Regions from separate parts of the Tindallia californiensis genome, predicted to be linked through region 1. Evidence: riboswitches for the same ligand, from Rfam matches in the RefSeq annotation. Region 1 holds a riboswitch; the other holds the start of a gene.

Region 1 (10,613 bases):
TCAATTTCCGCTTTAATGTTTAATCAGTAAACAAGATCATTTTATCGACGACGGCGCCGCCCAAAGCTGCTCACCTGGCTTTTGGTGGCGTTCCCTTTTTGGTTAAGCTCTATTTCAAGCTTTTTCTTTTTGCATTCAAAACAATAATCCCCATAATCTACCGCAACACCACAGGTTTTACAAACCCTCATCATACTTCGCTTTTCCAACAGCGAGATGCGACCTTCCCGCACATAACGCATAATCAAGGACCGGCTCACCCCTGTAGCTTCTTCAGCCTCCAGTACAGTTGCTCCCGGATGGTCATAGACATAATCTCTTACTCTTTTATAAGGATCTCCTGACTCTTTGGCGCATTCCAGACAGAGAAGCTCTCCTTCCGGCTGATCCATCACCAAATGACCACAAACAGGACAATTATGGTATCGCATTCCTTATTCACACTCCTTCATATCTCAAGAATAAAGACACTTCGCATCTTATAAAGGATTAATCGTCAGGGGTACTCCTATGCTTTCCTTATCCAGCATAAAAACAACCCCTGCCTATGATTATATCATAAACAGGGGTTCCACACCCACTCCACTCTTTTTCTTTTCTGAATCTTAAGAGGATTTAACACTTTCCATTGCCTGTTTCCATGTATCTCTCATCTCTCGTGTTAAGTTTACCGTTTCTTTCAGTTTTTCGATGCTTTTTTCTGAATTGGCTGCTATCAAGTGGTAATGAATAAACTCATACATTTTGAACAGTTCATCAGAGATTTCATATTCCTGATCCAAACCGTTCATTAGTTCAAGAAAAATATTTTGAGCCCGCATATTAAAATGATGTGCTTTTTCCATGTCCTTTTTTTCAATGGCTGCCACCGCTTGGTTGATAAACCGGATAGCACCATCATAGAGCATTACCACCAGTTCTTGCGGAGATGCTGTCATTACTTGGGATTGCAAGTAGGGATTCGCTTGTTTGGGCCCATTCTGTGCGGTTGATTTTGTTTTTTCCTGGTAGGACTCTTGGTTCAGGTTTACCTGTTTTTGCATTTTGTAAATTTTAGGATTCTGCATCTGTTTGTTTTCTGGATAAGGGTTATTCATCGCCATTTTAACACCTCTTTAGTATTTTATCTTCTTGATTTATGATGATCCATTGATAATTTGTCTATTGTTATAATGCGTTCAATACTATTATCGGCTAAAACAGCTAAAACTTAACCCTATAATTGAATATCCAGATTGCCTCCCAAATGAGGAGTTACCGATTGTTCCAACATTTTTGTATTGGCATCCAACATTTTTTCTAAACCTTCCATTTGAGAGGAACCACCATCCATTGCCATCTTAAGCACGGATACACTGGCTTCCTGTTGAAGTTTCATCTGGTTCAGTGCTATTGACATAGCCGCTACATCCATTCCTTCATCCCTCCCATCACCGTTTCCACTTCTTCTTTCCAAACCTGAAACGCAGGAATCACCTGATCTGTCATCTGCATCTCCATTTCATCCGCTTTTTTTTGGTGATAACTTTCTAAAAAGCCTCCCACTTCGGACATCAATTGCCTGGTCGAATCATTAAACTTATTTTCCGGCACTTGAGCCGCCATCGGTAGTACGGCTTTCTGAAGGCTTTCAATTCCTTTCATTGCATTCTCCAGAAGCATTATCGTCTCATCATACCGCTCTGCTTCTACCTGTTTTTGCATTTGAATAAAGGCTTCATTAATCACACCGGTAAGGTTCATGATCTGATCCACCATGTTTTGTGATAGTTCCATTCATTACCCTCCCTGCATCTTTTCCCTTGATTATAACATACTTACCCATTATATCCTTCCTGTAAAAAGGTTTTTATTTCTCCCAGAGATTTCCCTTCCAGTCCCCAATCCTGTACGGTGCACCCAGTTTGATAATAATCCTCATCATTCAACGCTGACGCCAATACAATGACGGAATCCATCACTGGTGTTTCAATTCCTAACGCATCTCCCAGACTCGCCAGTGCCACCAAAGAACATTTTGTATCTTCTACCAAATACCGATCCTGAAGGCTGCTGGGTCCTTTTAACGGATTAAAGGCATTACTGTCTCGATAGCATTCATAAAGGGTTTCTCTTTTGGGCGCATACCCCATTTTATAAAGACGTTCTACCGCTGGAATTCCTTTATAGCCTAAAGCCTGACAAATGGAAAGTCGTTCCTGATCCACCCGTTCATTCACCCGGGCAACGGAAGGCGTGATCCCTTCCCGGTAATGATAATGCTCTCCATTAAAGTATTCAATTTTCCCGGCATTTAATACGACCGGCGCTGGATGAGACACCGGATTTCCGTTATTTAAAGAGCTTTCCAGCACATCTCTTACCGGCTCAATAGATGGATAAATATGCTTGGTCAGTTCTGCCATTTCATCGTTATACTTTGAAGGAAAGGTTGCAAAGTATAATTTCTTACACTCCAGTAATATCAGTGCTTCATTCTGCTCACCATTGCTTCGGGCCGCATAAGGCAATGAATGAATCTCCGCCACCCGAATTTGATGATTTCCCAATTTTTCATATAGTTTTCTCGCCATGATCAAAGCGCCACCGGTACTACCCGGAGCCAGTAGAATTCGTGCATCCGGTTTAAGGTGTTCTGCCAATTCTTCCGCCAGCTTTGCAATGGTGTATGCCGGCAACACCGGCATAATCAAGTCTACGTCTTCCAGCGCTTCATCAATATTTGAAGTCACCTTATTGAGAGTCGCTTTTCCTGTAGCTCCCACACCGTCCAATTGAATGGTTTTTTCTGAAAACAAAGATTCCAGCCGGTTACGGTATTGATCATTTACGTAAAAGTTTACTTGATGACCTTGCAGCGTTAAATCTGCCGCTGCCGCTAAAGCCCCATTTCCACTTCCAATGATACATACTTTTAATTTCATATATCAAATCCCTCCCGTCGATTCTTGTGCGCCCCTTATTATATGGGAGAGAACTAAAAGATACAAGCCTTCTATCCGATCTTTTTCCTATTTTTCTAACAAGAAATTCCTAAAAGGCTATTGAATCAATGTGTATTTTTTTATATACATTTTGGATGATATGTATCAAATAATCCTTTTACCGCTTGAATCCTTTTTTGATTAATGGTACATTGTCATTATATGCTATCAATCCCTATTCACTTGTGAAGGTAATGACAAAGACACCTTCGCTAATTTATATTCCTTATTGGAAGGAGATTCTATATGGAAAAGAAGTCAGAAAGTTATGATTTCATGAAGAAAATATGCGATGATGAGTTGTCTGAAATACTGGATTTATTATCCGGCATTTCTTCTATTATGATGGATCTAACCATTCATAACGAATATCTGGTTGATGACTGTCTGGAGCGGATCGGCCACTATACAAAAGCCTCCCGAGTGTATGTTTTTATGTTTCGTGATCAACTAAACTATATGGATAATGTTTATGAATGGTGCAATGAAGGTGTTTCTTCTGAGATCAATATGTTACAACATTTAGCCACCGATGATTTTCGTTGGTGGATGGTTAAGCTCCTGAAAAGAGAAATTATTTTTATTGAAGACGTAGCGTCAATGGACGCCTCCGCCAGTGCCGAAAGAGAAATTTTATTAAAACAAGGAATCCAATCCCTGATTACCGTCCCTATTTTTTATCGTCAAGAATTGATCGGGTATATCGGGATTGATTTTACAAAAGAAAAAGCTAAGTGGAATGTCTCTTGTCCTTTCATCCTAAAACTTGTTTCCGAACTTTTTTCTTCCGGCTTTGAACGATTGCGACAGGAAAAACTTCTTTATGAGTCTCAACCAACCGATAGTCACAGTCCGCTTTCTCCCTGCGAAAGCATTCCTCCTGGGGTTTCATTTCCAGCTGGATCAAAAGCTGAAAATGTGAACGGAATGATCGAAGAACTGTTTTATTATATCGATGCAGATTTGCGTCTTTTCGATCATATAGAAAAAAAATTAGCACCTGAAAACCCCTTTATCTTTATCAATAAGTATGACTTTTTTCAGATCTTAATGATTCTCCTACAAAACAGTATTGACGAAGTAAAACGTTATCAAAAAAATGCCTTAGACGGTCATAGCAGCTATCTCAGTATTAAAACCCGTCAGAATACAGACTGTGTTGTGATCGAACTGTTGGATAGCGGAGAAGGATTTTCACATCATGACAGTACAGAAGTTTTTAATCCTTTCTTTACTACCAAAGAATTAGGAGAAGGAACAGGGCTTGGCCTTACCTACGCTTATGACCTTATCGTCAACAAATACCATGGTAGTATCCAGACTGGAAACTGCCAGGAAGGTGGTCTCGTTACCATAAAACTACCCATCTTTCAATAACAAGGACGCTTTGAGTCTATTATCATCGATAATTAAGAATGGATCATTCCGTTCAAATATCCTTTAGGGTACCTGTGCTATTCCCTAGACCATAAAAAGGAGCTGACCTTATGCAAGTCCATCAACGAATGAAATCAAACGTTATATCTGTTAAGCCCATAGATCCTTTGAGCAAAGTGCTTGACATAATGGAGCAACAAAATATCAATGGCACTCCGGTGATAGATGATGCCAATCATCTAATCGGTATGATTGTCAAGGCCGATATTTACCGGTTTTTAATGGATCCGGGCCATTACAAAAGTTGTCCTGTGGAATGGGTTATGTCCTCAAACGTGGTTTACGGCGAAACACATGAGGATTTAGTAACCATCGCTAAACGTTTACGTGAACATGATATCGTTGCCTTGCCTATTCTTGAGAAAGATATCATTGTTGGGATTGTTTCGATTGAAGATATCCTTGATCATTTCATTGAAACCCATCCGTAAAAGCACAGCCAAAAGGCTGTGCTTTCTTACTCTTCACTCTGTTCACTGTATTATTTTCTTATGTTAGAGGCAATCTTATTCCCACCGGTCTGGATAAACTGGACCAGGATAACTAATAATGCGACGGTGGCGTACATAACCGTTGCTTCATAACGCAAATGACCATAGCGATATGCCAAGTCTCCCAGTCCTCCGGCACCCACCAATCCTGCCATGGCCGTTGCACCTATCAGAGAAATGATTGCTGTTGTCAACCCTAGCACAATAGAAGGTCTTGCCTCTCGAATCATGACATGCCAGATGATCTTTGGCGTTGTAATTCCCATGGACTCATAAGCTTCAATCACACCGTCGTTTACTTCTAAAAGAGCTGATTCCATTAACCGGGCCACAAAAGGTGCTGTGTGAATGACTAAAGGAACCAACACACCTTTGACCCCAATCGAAGTTCCTACCAGTAATCGAGTGAAAGGCAGGATAAAAAACAATAAGATAATAAAAGGGACGGAACGAAAAAAATTAATCACCATGTTGATTCCACTGTAAAAATACTTGTTTTCGTAAGCACCACCATCTTTGGTTAAAATGAGGCATACGCCTAAGGGAAGCCCCAACAAAACAGCAAACAACATGGCGATTCCTACCATTTGAAAAGTCTCAAGGCTGGCTTTTACCATTATTGGTGCCCATTGATCAAGAAACAGCTTCATGCGAACCAACTCCTTTAAGAATTTCAGTGCGAATGCCCTTCTCTTGCAGATAACGCAAACATTTTTCTGTTTCTATCTTATTACCCTGCAATTCAACCAAAAGCTTTCCATAATGATCTTTTTTCAAAGGAACCATATTGCCAGAAAGAATATTTGGATAAACATCAAACTTTTTTGCGACTTCTGCTAACACTGGTTTGTCCGCAACATTTCCAACAAAGGATAACTCGACAATCAAATGACCTTCAACCCAAGAGCCTTCTATAAGCGTTTCGGCACCTGAGGGAAATTGACTGTTGATAAATTTTTGTGTCGTGGGATGCTTTGGCGATGAAATCACTTGAAGTAAACTTCCTTCTTCTACAATCTTTCCAGCTTCCATTACGGCTACCCGATCACAGATTCGCTGAACTACCGCCATTTCATGGGTAATAAGCAAAATAGTAATCCCAAAATCCCGATTAATCTGGTTTAATAACTCTAAAATAGCCTCTGTCGTTTCCGGATCCAGAGCGCTGGTTGCCTCATCACATAACAACACCTTTGGACGATGAGATAAGGCTCTGGCAATGGCCACTCGTTGTTGTTGACCACCAGACAACTGTGATGGATAGGCCTGTTCTTTCTCCAACAGTCCCACCACCGATAAATATTGGTGAACACGCTTTTTAATGTCACCAGCCTTTAATCCGATCAATTTTAATGGCAGTGCAATGTTTTCATAAACCGTAGCGGTTTTCAGCAAATGAAACCCTTGAAAAATCATCCCCATATCCTGCCGCTTTTTTCGCAATGCTTCTGCGGTCAAGTTTGTTAAGGTTTCACCATTAAAAACAACTTCACCAGCCGTCGGCTTTTCTAACAAGTTCGCTACCCGAATCAAGGTGCTTTTGCCTGCACCACTGTGCCCAATAATCCCATATATTTCTCCCCGATTTACCTTTAAGGACACCTGATCCAAGGCCAGGTTTGTCTGGGCTTCTGTTTTGAATTCTTTTGATATATTCTGGAACTCAATCATTGTTCATTTATCCTTTCCGTCCTCCTGTTTCCGGATCTTTTTACCACCCGGGAACAATGGAACCTTGAAATCGTTCTTCAATGAATGCTTTGATATCATCCTGATAATAATATTCCATCAACTGAGCAATCGCAGGATCATCTTTATTCTCAGCTCTGGCGGCGACCACATTCACATAGGGTGAATCTCCCGGCTCCATTAGAATAGAGTCCGTGGTAGGAACAAAGCCATACTCAATAGCAAAGTTGGAATTAATAACAGCTGCCGTTACCTCTCCTAACTGTCGGGGCAACTGAGATGCTTCCAGTTCTATGATATGGAAATTCATAGGGTTTTCTGCAATGTGGTTGACAGTCGCTTCTACGCCTACCCCTTCTTCCAAAGTGATAAGACCGGCACTTTCCAAAAGAATCAATGCTCTCGCGCCATTAGTAGGATCATTAGGAATGGCAATACGATCCCCTTCCTGAAATTCCGAAATATTTTCCAAAGATTCAGCGTACAAAGCGATAGGAAAATTGATGGTATATCCTACGTCTACCAGATCAAGATTTCTTTCTTCGCTGAACTTCTCCAGATAGGGCTTGTGTTGAAACATATTTAAGTCTAATTCACCTTCTGCCAAAGCAATATTAGGCATTACATATTCTGTAAACACTTGCAGTTCAATGGTTATTCCATCCTCCGCAGCCTTTTCCTTAACCTGCTCCATTACCTCTTCATGCGGTCCCGGAGTCACACCGATGATCAAATGATTTGGATCCAATGTATTTTGTGCATCCGAACTGCCACAACCACTTAGTAAAAAAAGTATTCCTACCATCCATAAGACTATTATTTTTTTCATGTTCATCATCCTTTTCTATAAGTTTGTTTTTCTGTCAAATAACCGCTTTTTCCCTTCCCTCCATTCCTCCTTTTTGAACAATAAAAAACTCTCTGTCAAGACAGAGAGGCAATTTAGTAAATCACATTGACTCTCTCATCTTCCGGAAATTCCGCAGGATTTAGCACCTTTAGCTGTTATCGATCTGATAAACAGTTATGGTTGCCGGGTTTCATCGGGCCAGTCCCTCCACCACTCTTGATAAGAGTTTCATATTATTCGGTTGTTTGTTTTCACTTGCAATTTTCTAAACCTGTATAGCATATTAATATGGATTTGTATTTTTGTCAACTATTTTCATCATTCTTTTTTTCAAAATATTTTCCAAGCATCTCTTCCGTTAAGGGACGACTAATATAGTAGCCTTGAACCATATCGCAATCAAAGTGCTCCATTGCTTGAAGTTGTCCTTCGTTTTCCACCCCTTCCGCAATAACATCCAGATTCATATTATGTGCCATCGTAATAACTGAATCAATCATTACTTCTGTGTCTTTATCTGTTTCCATTCCCTGAACAAATGCTTTATCAATTTTCAATGTATTAATCGGAAGATGTCTTAAATAAGACAGGGAAGAAAATCCAGTTCCAAAATCATCTAAAGAAATTTTCACGCCTATCCCTCTTAGCTCATTTAGGATTGTCACGGCTTCATCAAAAGAATGAATAAAAACACTTTCTGTCATTTCTAATTCCAGTAATGACGGATTAATCTTATACTTGTTTACGTATTTTTTTACCATATCTACAAAGCCACGGCTTCTGAGCTGTAAGGTTGATACATTGACAGACATCGTAAGCTTGTGCGATAGCCTACCGTTAAAGGACGCCAGTTTTTCACAGGCCTTTGACAGTACCCATTCTCCAATAGCAAGAATCTGTCCGGATTCTTCGGCTACCTGGATAAATTCATAAGGAGATACAGAACCAAATACCGGGTGATGCCATCTCAACAACGCTTCAACCCCCCTGTCTTCTAAGGTCTTAGCAAATACTTGCGGCTGATAGCATAATGACATTTCCTGGTTCTCTAAGGCCCTTCTCATCCCTTTTTCCAGATCCATTTTTCTTCTTAAATCAAGTTTCATCGATTCATGAAAAAAGGTATATTTATTACGCCCTTCCTTTTTTGATGCACTAGTGGCCGTATCAGCATGTTGAAGCAAGATCCCCACCGTATCACCATGCTCTGGATAAAGGGCAATGCCAAAGCTTATATTCAAGTAAACCTCTGTGTCCCGAGAAGAAATTGGTAAAGCAAATTTCTTTCGAAGGCTATTTATTTTTTCCAGCACCGTCTCTAAATCCTTGATTTCTGGAAGAACACAAACAAAATCATCACCACTCATCCGAGCTACCGTACCACTTTGATTCTCTTCCGCTAACAACCTTTCTCCTACCTGAGTTAATACTTCATCGCCGAAGGTGTGTCCGTAGGTATCATTGATTCGTTTAAAATGATCTAGGTCAAAATAAATGACCGCTAGTTTTTTATTTGCCTCCTGGTGCTTTAATAGCATTTTCCCAAGAAAATCATGTACATAACTGGCGTTCGGAAGTTTTGTCACAGGATCAAAGTAGGCTAGGTCTCGCAGCCTTCGATTTCTTGACTCAATTTTATCAACCATGATGTTGAAACTTTCCGCTAATTGGTGAAATTCTTCAAAACTGTCTGTTTGAACTCGCCTCTCGTAATTCCCTCTGGCAATTTCCTTAGTTTGAGCCAAGAGCTCCTGGAACGAATGGGTTATTTTCCGTAAATTTCGCCGTGTAATACTGGCAGACAAGACAAAAAATATCAGCATTACCAGAAAACCCACGAAAACAATCCTTTTTACCGTACCATACAACGTATCAACGGATTGATAAACAATCGTATACCAATTGGCATTTTCGACAGGGTAAGCAGTAATCCAGTGGTCCCGGTGCTTCCCGGTATAAAAATCTTTTTCCTGAATTCCTTCTCTTATCATCTGAATATTGGGATCCATCTCTCTCTGGTATACCTTTTCCAGTTCTTTGTAGGAAATATAAACACCTCGGCGGTCAGTGATAGCCACCAGCATATTATTTCCATAGCTTTCACTCAACTGTGATGACAAAAGGCTGATCTGCTCTAAATTCAAATAGGCTACCAATACCTTTGATTCATGCTTCATCGCCACTGTCAAGGCAGGACTTCCTGTCTGCTGTGAAATAAAGCTCGTAGAAAAATAGGCTTTCTCCTGACGGTTGGCGATTTGGTAATATGCCTGATTCACCCGGCTAATTCCCAACAAATGCTGGTCAAAGGGTGCCATATACCGAACACGACCATTTTCATCAATGATCTCTAAGCCTTCCAGATAATCGGCATGAGTCACCACCGTTTCCAAATATTCCATTGTCTTATCGGTTGATAGAATTTGCCGATCCATTATATCCGCAATTTCTTTCAGATCTGCTATGGGTTTATCCAACATTTGGCTAATCCGCTGTGCAATGGTAGAGGTAATAATATGATTTTTTTGTTGCATCTCTTTTTCATTGTAATAAATAATAATTGACACTACCAGCAGACCTACCATCAGAATAGGTAATAGCACCGCAAGAATGTTGCTGCGAATAATGTAGTCACGTAATTTTCGACTTTTTTTCATGCTTATTCCACCTTAACAAATTGACCATTCTGAATGGTGTATTTGAAAATTTCCCTGCTGGCATCACCATATTCATTTATTTCAATAAGACCTTGTAACCCTTGAAAGCTTCTGATATCTATAATAGCATCTTTTACCTGCTGCGAGGTTATTTCTTTCGAATCCAAAGCCTTTATTCCCTCAAACAAAACCGTTGCCGCATCATGAGCAAAAACCGCTGAAAAAGATGGTTCTTCTTCGTATCGTTGTCGATATTCATCTGCAAAATCTTGGTACTCCTTTTTTTCACTATCCTGATTTATCAAGCTAACAATCCGAACACCTTCTACGGCGATTCCACCATGAGAAATTAAATCCGTTGTCATCGACCAGGTTGATAAAAGAATTGGCATTTCAACTCTTAGTCGTTCTATTTGCTGGCAGAACATAGCCGCATCAAAGGCTGAAGATAAAATGATCAATGCATCCGGCTGGCTATCTACCACCTTCTGGATGGTTTCTAAAT
Region 2 (10,613 bases), on a different contig from region 1:
CTGGTGCTGGGCCATATGCTATCTCTGTCGCGAAACCTACATCGATCCAATGTCACCCTGCGTAAGGGGTCCTGGCCTAAAAAAGAATACAAAGGGACAGAATTATTTAACAGCACCTTAGGTATTATCGGCTACGGCAGGATTGGACGGGCAGTAGGCGATAAAGCCAAAGCCCTTGGCATGAAGGTTCAGTTTTATGAAATCTATGATGTGCAGAATGCTGATAAAGACATCAAACAAGTAGATATGGATATGTTGCTATCCACCTCTGATTTCATCACTTTACACGTACCCGCATTGCCTGGAAAATCTCCTATACTTGGAGAAGCAGAATTTCAAAAAATGAAAAAAGGTGTCTATATCATTAATTGTGCCAGAGGCGGCGTCCTCTCCGAGAAAGCACTCTTAAAAGCCATTGATGATGGCATTGTAGCTGGTGCAGGTCTTGATGTATTTGAAAAAGAACCGCCGGAATGTAAGGCGTTGCTTGAAAGTGAAAGAATTTCCCTATCACCACATATCGGCGCTAACACCTTTGAAGCTCAAGAACGAATCGGTAATGAACTGGTTGAAATTCTTCTGGATTTATGCGAAAGGAGACATTCATAAAATGGAAATAAGACCTTTTAAGGCACTTCGTCCAGCTCCCAACTTAGCATCTAAAGTAGCATGCTTGCCCTATGATGTCATGAACACGGAAGAAGCAGCTAAAATGACAGAAGGAAACCCTTACAGTTTTTTACATGTTATCCGATCAGAAATTGATCTACCACAAGTATCCAACCAGTACGATCAACAGGTTTATGAAAAAGCACAGAAAAACCTTCATAACATGGTTAAAAACCAGATACTGATTCAAGATCAAACACCATCTTTTTACTTATATCGACAATGCATGAACGGACGCCAGCAGCTAGGAATTGTTGCCTGCCATTCGATTGATGATTATGAAAATGGTTTGATAAAAAAACATGAATTTACACGTCCAGAGAAAGAAAACGATCGAATCCGTCATTTCGACCAATGTGATGCCCACACAGAACCGGTTTTCTTAACGTATCGGAGTGAAGCGAACTTTACCGGGCTGATCCGGCAATACGCTGCAGAACATGAACCGGTGTATGATTTTGCTACAGAGGATGAAATTCAGCATACACTGTGGATTGTCAGTAATAGCGAATGGGTTCAAAAGATAGCTGATACTTTCCAAAAGAACGTTGAAGTCCTTTACATTGCCGACGGTCATCACCGTACTGCTTCTGCCGCTAAGATTGGTTTTAAGCGACGTAAAGAGAATCCTGATCTTGATACCAATGACGAAAGTCAGTTTCTGATGGCCGTTTCTTTTCCGCAGGAAGACCTGTACTGCATGGAATACAATCGAGTAGTGAAGGATTTAAATGGCATGTCGGTGGATGAGCTACTAGCTAGAGTCTCACAGCATTTTGAATGCGAACCAGTGAATAAGCCCTACCAGCCAAAAGAAAAACATGAGTTTGGCATGCTGTTGAATAACCATTGGTACCGTCTAGTTGCAAAATCTCACACTTTTTCAGAAAACGATGTGATTCAGCAACTTGATGTTTCTATTTTACAAAATTATTTACTTCAGCCTATTTTGGGAATAATGGATCCCCGAACAGATAAGCGCATCGACTTTGTAGGCGGTATCCGAGGAATTGAAGAGTTGGAGCGAAGAGTTCAAAACGATATGAAGCTTGCTTTTTCCATGTTTCCCACCACCATCGAAGATCTATTGCAAGTAGCGGACGAAGATAAGATTATGCCTCCGAAATCCACTTGGTTTGAACCAAAGCTAAGGAGCGGAATTTTTCTACATCCATTTAAGGAGTATTAGGAAAGGAGCCATTTGGCTCCTTTCTAAATTCGACTGATATCATAAGGTGTTTCTTGGTATACAAAGTAGTTGAGCCAGTTGGAGAACAGTAAATTGGAATGTGCTCGCCAGGTAACAACCGGCTCTTTGGATGGATCATCGTAGGGGTAATAATTACGAGGAACTTCAATCTCCAGACCAGCTTTCACATCTCTGTCATATTCAGCTTTCAACGTCAATGGATCATACTCAGAATGACCAGTAACAAAAATGCTTTTACCATTAGCAGTAGAAGCAATATAAACCCCAGCTTCTTCTGATTCACAAAGGACTTCCAGCTCTTCTACCAAATCAATATCTTCCCTTCTCACTTCCGTATGTCGGGAATGCGGGGCCCATACAATATCATCAAATCCTTTTACCAGCCGATGATTCGACGTAAGAACTTTATGATTAAAGACACCGAATATTTTTTTTTCTACTGGATGTTTCGGTACTCCAAAATAGTGATACATAGCTGCCTGAGCTGCCCAACAAATAAAAATGGTGGAAAAAACATGGGTCCGTTTCCATTCCAAAATATTCTTCAACTCTTCCCAATAATAAACCTCATCAAATTCAAGTTTTTCAACAGGTGCCCCTGTTACAATCATACCATCAAACTTTTCATCCTTTATCTGTGAAAAAGTTTTATAAAAAGTTTGTAAATGCTCTTGAGCAGTATTTCTTGATTCATGGGTTTCCGGATGTAGAAGCGTTACATCAACCTGAAGTGGAGAATTTCCTAACAACCTCAGAAGCTGAGTTTCTGTCGTTATTTTAGTTGGCATTAGGTTAAGAATCAGAATTTTTAATGCCCTTATATCTTGAGAGTAAGCCCTGCTTTCTTTCATTATAAAAATATTTTCGTTGTTTAGTGTTTCAAAAGCCGGTAGATTATCTGGTATTTTTACTGGCATGATATTTACCTCCTTGTTCAGCTATTTAATGCTTGGTTCAGATCGTCGATAAGGTCTTCCGCATCTTCCAACCCTATGGAAACTCGAACCATGTCTGGACTGATGCCAGAATTCCGTTGCTGCTCTTCCGATAATTGAGCATGCGTGGTACTTGCTGGATGAATCACAAGAGATTTAGCGTCAGCTACATTTGCCAACAGAGAAAATATTTCTAATGAATCGATAAATTTTTTCCCTGCTTCTAGACCACCTTTGATCCCAAAGGTGAAAATGGATCCAACGCCTTTAGAAAAGTACTTTTGATAAAGATCGTTATAAGGACTGTCCTCTAGTTCTGGGTAGTTAACCCACGATACCTTAGGGTGTTTTTTGAGAAAAGAAATAATTTTTCTGGTATTCTCCACATGTCGCTCTAACCGTAAGGATAGAGTCTCAAGGCCCTGCAAAAACATAAAAGCATTAAAAGGACTTAAGGAAGCTCCAGTATCACGTAATAACTGAACTCTTGCTTTAACAATATACGCAGCCGATCCAAAAGTATCTGTATAGCAAATACCATGATAAGTAGGATCTGGCTCTGTCAAACCAGAAAATTTACCACTCTTTTCCCAGTCAAAGGTACCCCCATCCACAATAAGACCACCAATACTAGTTCCATGTCCCCCTATAAACTTAGTGGCAGAATGAACTACAATATCAGCCCCATGTTTTAATGGCTGAAATAGGTAAGGTGTCGCAAAGGTGTTGTCAATGATCACTGGTATTCCATGGCTATGAGCAATTTTAGCCACTGCTTCCAGATCAATGAGGTTTATATTAGGATTGCCTATACTTTCTAAAAAAACTGCTTTGGTTTTTTCATTGATGGCTTTTTCAAAGTTTTGAGGATCATCCGGTTGTACAAAAATAGTTTTTATCCCATATTTAGGTAGCTGTGCATCCAGCAATGTATAAGTTCCTCCGTACAGCGCGTTTGATGCTACAATTTCATCCCCTGCTTCAGCAATGTTCATAATGGCATAAGTCACTGCGGCGGCTCCTGAAGCCACTGCCAAAGCGGCTACTCCACCTTCAAGAGCCGCCATCCTTTTTTCAAAAACATCCGTTGTAGGATTCATAATTCGGGTATAAATATTACCAGCTTCTTCCAATGAAAATAGTTTAGCGGCATGTTCCACGTTGTCAAACACATAGGATGTCGTCTGATAAATTGGTACGGCTCTGGAACCCGTTGTCGGATCTGCTTCCTGCCCTGCATGGATTTGTAATGTGTCGAATTTTCTGGTTTTTTCTTTCATTTTTATCGCTCCTTTTTTTTGAGAATAAGAAGAACCTCTTTCGCAGGTGCAAAAGAGGTTAGATTGTTTCGAGTCTCTCATCTCTTAGGTGTTCACCTACAGGATTTGGCACCGTGCATTATATGCCGGTTGCCGGGCTTCATCGGGCCAGTCCCTCCGCCACTCTTTATAAGAGTAAGTTATTTAATTGATAGATATATTATCATCCTTTTAACGACTTGTCAACAGTACTTCCTCTCATTGAAACATTTGATCGCATCTATTTTATGTATTTTAGGAATATTTTTGATATGATTAATTTTTATGTTATACTTCATTATTATAATTCTTTTGATTCTGTCTGGAGGTAATTTAATTGTCTAATGAAAAAAGTGACTACACAATTAGACTTGCACAAAAAAAGGATTTACCAGCTATTACATTTATTTATAATCAAGGTATTTCGACTCGTTATGCAACTTTAGAATCGGAATATAAAAATTTAGATGAAATGAAAGAGTGGTTTATGACAAGGAACCCTAGGTATTGTGTTATCGTTTTAGAGTATGATGGTGAGATATTAGGTTGGGCTTCGTTAAATCCATTTCATTATCGTACAGCTTATGATGGAGTTGCCGATTTTTCAATCTATATTTCTGAAAACCATCGAGGAAAGGGTCTAGGCAAAGTATTGATGAAATATTTAGAAGATCTAGCAAGGGAAAATAAATTTTATAAACTCGTTTTGTTCACGCCAAATCATAATGAATCCGCAAAAAAACTTTATATGAATAGAGGTTTTCGTATTGTTGGCATTTACTATCATCAAGGTAAAATTGATGACAAGTGGATAGATATTGCAATAATGGAGAAATTACTAGGCAATAATCCCTCCACATAATGTCAGTCCACCACTTAAGTGGGCTGTTTGTTTTTATCTAAAAATTTCAAGACGTATTTTCAACCGTATACCCAATAATATTCTGAACTCGTTCAACATAGTCTGTAATAATTCCATCAATATCGTACATTAATACTTCTCTAATGTCGTCTTCTTCATTCACTGTCCAAACCCATACTTCTCTTTCGTCTTTTTTAGCGTTACGAATGAATTCTCTATTCAACATGCTCTGGTCAATTGCATAATAGTCTACATCTAATTGAGAAATATCACCTAATGCATAATACAGAATTTGACCTAAGTATAAATCAGGGTTTTGTTTTCTTATCATCTGTAATAACTCATAATCAAAAGATTGAACGTACACGCTATTCGCCATATTGGACCTTTCAATGGATTTCACTACTTCTTCGGCTAGAATCTCTATTGGTCCATAGGCTTTGACATCAATAATAACTTTTGCCTTCCCTTTGATTTCTGCAAGCACTTCATCTAAGGATACAACCGTTTCACCTTTAAAGTCTTCCGAAAAGCTGCTTCCAATATCAAGTTGTGACAACTCTTCATAAGTTAATTCAATAGGCCTTTCGGGAATGCCAGCTACTCGAGCCAAGCCCATATCGTGATTCAAGATGACTACGTGATCTTTGGATAGTTGCACATCAATCTCAATAAAATCCGAATGTTGTTCTAGTGCAGCACGAACCGCACTCATCGAATTCTCAGGTGCATTAATTGGATCACCTCTATGAGCTGCTATTTTAACATCTCTACCTAGATGAACAAAGTTTTCATTCAATGTATGTCCAATCATAAACGTTCCTAAAAGATTAAGCATTAAAATGGTCAATAATAAGGCCCTTCTTCTTTTAATTAAACGGGTAAAAAACCATTCTATTTTTTCTAATTTTTTGTTTCTAACTGTTTCAAATTCACCGGAGCTTTTCATCTTAGTTTTATTTCTCAAATAGTAAAATAACCTGGTTATGTATATGATGTTTATTGGCATGACAAGCATTGCCAGTATCATCCCAAGTAAACTATTAAAAGTAAGTATATAGGCTCCTAATAATCCTCCGGTTTTAATACCAATGTGAGAAGGTATAAAAGAAATAGCTGAGAAAATAATAAAACTTCCACCCACAATAATAATATTAAGAATTAGTAAGCTGGCTAAATGAATAATATTTCTACCTTCCGTCAATTTAGCGCTACAACTTATAGCTTTTCGTGCTGGTAAATTTTCCAATAAAATATAGTGCACTGCAAATATCCATCGCAACAATATTAAGGTAAACAGTGCTAGTATACTTCGATATACGTAAAGCATTATCTTGGAGTCCTGAATCATGTTCATCAGTATAGGCGGAACTTCTATTTTACTTGTTATTTCGGTGGCAACAGGTATATCAATAAGTGGTGCAACAACTAAAATAACAAAGATAAAATGAAGCATCCCTATACCAATAATTCTAGGAACAGAAAAGATAGCTGTTATGATAGCTTCCGATATAAATACTTTTTTGGAAAAAATTTTTCTTTGAGCTAACACAATAAGACCACCGAGTTCTATAAAAACAATCATGACCGAGATCGATGCAATAATGATAAGCCCTATTAAGCCCTCATAACTCAAAACGATTCTGAAAGCGTCTTTATTTATGAGTACACCTGCTCCCATCGAAATAATCAGTCGGTTAAATAAATAGCCTAGTAGCGGGATAAAAATAACACTGGTAAGAATTAAAAAAACAAATCCATACGCTATATATCCCCTATAATATTTTTTAAAATCTATTAAACTTTTCAGTAATAGATTGTTACGAATATTCACCATGTATTCTCCTTTTGAGATAAAAAATAATCAAAAACCGTACTGATCTATTCAGTACGGCCTAAGGACATTAGCTTACTATCGTAAATAATTATTTGCAATACCATGGTGGAGGCGAGGAGAGTCGAACTCCTGTCCGAAGGCTCTTTGTCGTCGCTTTCTCCGAGCACAGCTACTGTTTTGGATTCTCATCTCCTCCGCCGTTCAGTAGCAAACTGCGGATTTGACCAGCCTTGATTGTACAACGCAAAGTCAAGGCACCCTTTGCGACGTTCCCCGTTTAAATGACGTCACGACCCTGAATGACGGGACATCCAGGCGCAACGAGCTACCTTATATTAGGCAGCTAACGCGTAATTATTGTCTGCGTTTATCTTTAGTTGTTCCGTTCTTTTACGTGTACCCGAAACAAAACACGGCTCGCTTACGAAAACTCCAAACCCCCGTCGAAACCATTACGCCCCCTTCTACTGTTTTTGCCGTTCCCTAAGCTCTTTTTGGATCTTACGATCGGCATCCCTTTTTGCTATGTCTTGTCGTTTGTCATATTTTGCTTTTCCCCGAGCAACAGCCAACTCAATTTTAACTAATCCCTTTTTCAGGTAAACCCTTAAAGGGATCAGTGAATATCCTTTTTGCTGGACATACCCAATGAGTTTGCGTATTTCTTTCTTATGAAGCAACAACTTGCGAACACGCAAAGGGTCTGTGTTGAAAATATTTCCCTGTTCGTAGGGACTTATATGAACATTATACAGGAAAACTTCACTGTTTTCAACCCGGGCATAACCATCTTTTAGATTGACTTTACTTCCACGAATGGATTTTACCTCTGTTCCTTTCAATGCAATTCCTGCTTCATATACTTCTTCGATGAAATAATCATGTCTAGCTTTACGATTTTGTGCGATTACTTTCATATTGTCAGCCATTTTACTTCATTCCTTTTTTAATCAGTTCCTGTACTTCCAAGTCCGTTGGCAATGAACTTTGAGCACCCATTTTGGTTGTAGCCAATGCTCCTGCAGCATTAGCAAAACTTAGAGCATCCGTCATGCTTTTTTCTTTCATTAATGCTATCAAAAGAGCCGCATTAAAAGTATCTCCAGCTGCTGTTGTATCAATAGCATGGACAGCAAAAGGCTTTCCTTTCGTGGTTTTATCTTCATTAACCGCTATAGATCCTTTTTCACCTAAAGTTACAACTACTTGATTAACTCCTTTTTTTAATAAAGCTTGCACACCCATATCAGTATTTTCTACTCCAGACAAGAGTGATAACTCAGTTTCATTGGGAGTGATGATATCAATCAATGGATATAAACTATCTGGTAGTATTTGAGCGGGAGCAGGGTTTAGCAATATTCTTTTTCCTAAAGCCTTTAACCGCTTAATTCCATATTCCACTGTTAGCAATGGTGTTTCTAACTGAAACATGACCCACTCTGCATCTTCTACTAAATACAGTTTATCATCAATCCATTTTTCTGTCACATCATAATTAGCCCCTGGATAAACCATAATGGTGTTGTGGCCTTCTTTATCTATTGTAATAGAAGCATTCCCAGACGGAGTTTCAGTTCGCATGACTCCTTCTGTATTAACTTTTTCTATATTTAAGTGCTCCATTAATTGATCACCAAATCCATCTTTACCAAGGGCACCGATCATTGTAACATCGGCTCCTAGTCTAGCAGCAGCAACCGCTTGATTAGCTCCTTTCCCCCCTGGAACTGTCCTATAATGATCTGCCAGGAGTGTCTCTCCTTTTTGTGGCAACCTTTTTACTTGAAATATCATATCCATGTTGATGCTACCAATAACTGCAATTTTCATCGGCATACTCCTCCTTGATTGCACGCCTGCCTGATAGACTGAACAGTCCACTTAGCCAGACCAGAAATAGTCATGTTGTTCATAGTGCGCACATAAGTTTCAAGCTCATCTCCTATAGGAGCCTTCCATTTTTCTTCTATCCCATCAAGCCCATGAATAATACCTAGTATCGTAGCTATCTGCGCAGCGTTACAGTCAACGTCCCGTCCTGAAAGAGAAATAATTTCCATTGTTTTATTAAAGTCTCCATTGCCATACCACAAAGCAATCACCTCTGCTGCAGCATTGGGGTATGCATGGATCCAATTATACCTTTCATATTTCTCTTCACAAAGCCTCCACGCTTTCAGCCATTCATCATAACGTCGACACTGCTGTAGAGCAAATGTCACCACTTGAAAATATTCACTTTTTTCAGGTATGAGATTGATACTTTGTATCAGAATCTCCCGGACTTCTTTTTTTGAGAAAGCCATAGATACCATTATCGCATTAAATATTTCACCTATAATACCATTATTATAATGAGAAATAGAACCATCCATCCAAGCTAACCTTGCTGCTTCTTTAGGATTTCCAGGTGCTACCATGCCACAAATTGCACCCCTCATCTGTGCACCTATCCATTCATAAAAAGGATTATTGTTTACACCACTTTCTGGTGGATATATTCCTAGCTTTAAATTCCGAAGTGCAATATCTTCCGCAGACCAGCCAAAAGGAATAAGAGCTACCCATTCCTCTGCAATATCTGATGCTGTAATTTTATATCCTTTTTCAGAAAACGCTCTTAAGAATGCTAATTCATAAGTGATATCATCATTAAATGTATTAGGTTTGCGTAGATAGTCCTTCACCTCTCCAAATAGGCTCATAAGCTGATCTGTTGTATACCCTTCCAGTGCCGTCCCAATTGCTCCAGCAATAATTTGCGCTAACCAGCCGGCATGAATTTTTTCTAAAAATCCAGCTTGATTTACATCGATATATATTGAATCAGGAAATTTTACCGAAGATTCATATTGTTCCCAGCTGTAAAATTCTTCATAGGTCCAGTAAGTATCCTTTTGATTCTTAGGAGCCTTGAACAACTCATGAAAAATTCGTGCCGTAATCCGGTGAAGTGATGCCATATCATCAGTTTCCCATGCTTTTAGTCCAGGTTCTATCCATTTTTCAGCTTGCGATACATCCAACCCTCTATTTTCCATGTCTTGCATCGCTGCAATAATTAATCGCTCAGGTGCACCTGAACCAGGCACTTCACTATACCACCACATTTTCACTCGCTGGTCTTCTATATTCTCTGCCTGCTTAATGGAGCTCCAAGTTTGATCATCCTCTGAAAGAAGTTTTGGAACGGCATTTTTTATTAATTCCATTTCCATAAGCCGCGCTTTCATAAGACAGCCTCCTTTATTTTCAAAACATAAGCTGTGTTTTACCTTTTCCTATAACCATTAAATTTTCAGCTTGATATTCTAGGTTTTTTTGTACTTTTTTTTCATCTAGTTTTAGAGAACCTTCGTATTTTAACCATTTACCAGAAACCATCACGTTTCTTATATTGGAATGATCAGCGCTATATATGATAGCTGCTAACGGATCATAGACAGGCTGTGTAATGATTCCATTAAGATCCCAACAAATTAAATCTGCTGCACTTCCCGATGCAATCTTTCCACTATTAAAAGGAAGTGCCTGATGACCTCTCATCAAAATATTCCATAAGTCTTTCAACTTAAACTTTTCGGCATCTCCGGTAATATATTTTCCTATTAGCCCAAAATATCTGATCTGCTCCAACGGGTTAAGAGTGTTTGAACTTGCAGCACCATCTGTGCCAGAAGTTAGTGGCAATGTATCACTAAACTGCCATATTCTACCCATTCCCATAGCAAGTTTCATATAAGTTTTAGGGCTAATTGCCATGTAGGAATTGTCTCCTAACAGATTGATGTCATCTTTT

The links. Region 1 has a riboswitch for S-adenosylmethionine ahead of BLV55_RS04785 (MetQ/NlpA family ABC transporter substrate-binding protein). Riboswitches for the same ligand answer to the same signal wherever they lie in the genome.
Positions count from the first base shown of each region.
Region 2: another riboswitch for S-adenosylmethionine. It lies ahead of BLV55_RS00185 (O-acetylhomoserine aminocarboxypropyltransferase/cysteine synthase family protein); the one in region 1 lies ahead of BLV55_RS04785 (MetQ/NlpA family ABC transporter substrate-binding protein).

Region 1 covers NZ_FNPV01000003.1:147,715-158,327, forward strand. The annotation lists gene ychF (redox-regulated ATPase YchF) at 1-23, shown strand, start outside; gene BLV55_RS04740 (hypothetical protein) at 42-431, opposite strand; gene fliS (flagellar export chaperone FliS) at 606-1,103, opposite strand; gene BLV55_RS04750 (YjfB family protein) at 1,217-1,414, opposite strand; gene BLV55_RS04755 (DUF8042 domain-containing protein) at 1,405-1,776, opposite strand; gene BLV55_RS04760 (NAD/NADP octopine/nopaline dehydrogenase family protein) at 1,818-2,924, opposite strand; gene BLV55_RS04765 (ATP-binding protein) at 3,231-4,361, shown strand; gene BLV55_RS04770 (CBS domain-containing protein) at 4,472-4,852, shown strand; gene BLV55_RS04775 (methionine ABC transporter permease) at 4,903-5,562, opposite strand; gene BLV55_RS04780 (methionine ABC transporter ATP-binding protein) at 5,546-6,583, opposite strand; gene BLV55_RS04785 (MetQ/NlpA family ABC transporter substrate-binding protein) at 6,624-7,430, opposite strand; SAM riboswitch class I at 7,563-7,677, opposite strand; gene BLV55_RS04790 (bifunctional diguanylate cyclase/phosphodiesterase) at 7,757-10,108, opposite strand; gene BLV55_RS04795 (ABC transporter substrate-binding protein) at 10,111-10,613, opposite strand, start outside.
Region 2 covers NZ_FNPV01000001.1:29,588-40,200, forward strand. The annotation lists gene BLV55_RS00170 (D-2-hydroxyacid dehydrogenase) at 1-609, shown strand, start outside; gene BLV55_RS00175 (DUF1015 domain-containing protein) at 611-1,858, shown strand; gene metA (homoserine O-acetyltransferase MetA) at 1,882-2,796, opposite strand; gene BLV55_RS00185 (O-acetylhomoserine aminocarboxypropyltransferase/cysteine synthase family protein) at 2,814-4,094, opposite strand; SAM riboswitch class I at 4,169-4,269, opposite strand; gene BLV55_RS00190 (arsinothricin resistance N-acetyltransferase ArsN1 family A) at 4,450-4,974, shown strand; gene BLV55_RS00195 (glycerophosphodiester phosphodiesterase family protein) at 5,021-6,808, opposite strand; RNA gene ssrA (transfer-messenger RNA) at 6,915-7,273, opposite strand; gene smpB (SsrA-binding protein SmpB) at 7,276-7,740, opposite strand; gene rbsK (ribokinase) at 7,742-8,644, opposite strand; gene BLV55_RS00215 (ADP-ribosylglycohydrolase family protein) at 8,641-10,047, opposite strand; gene BLV55_RS00220 (amidohydrolase family protein) at 10,067-10,613, opposite strand, start outside.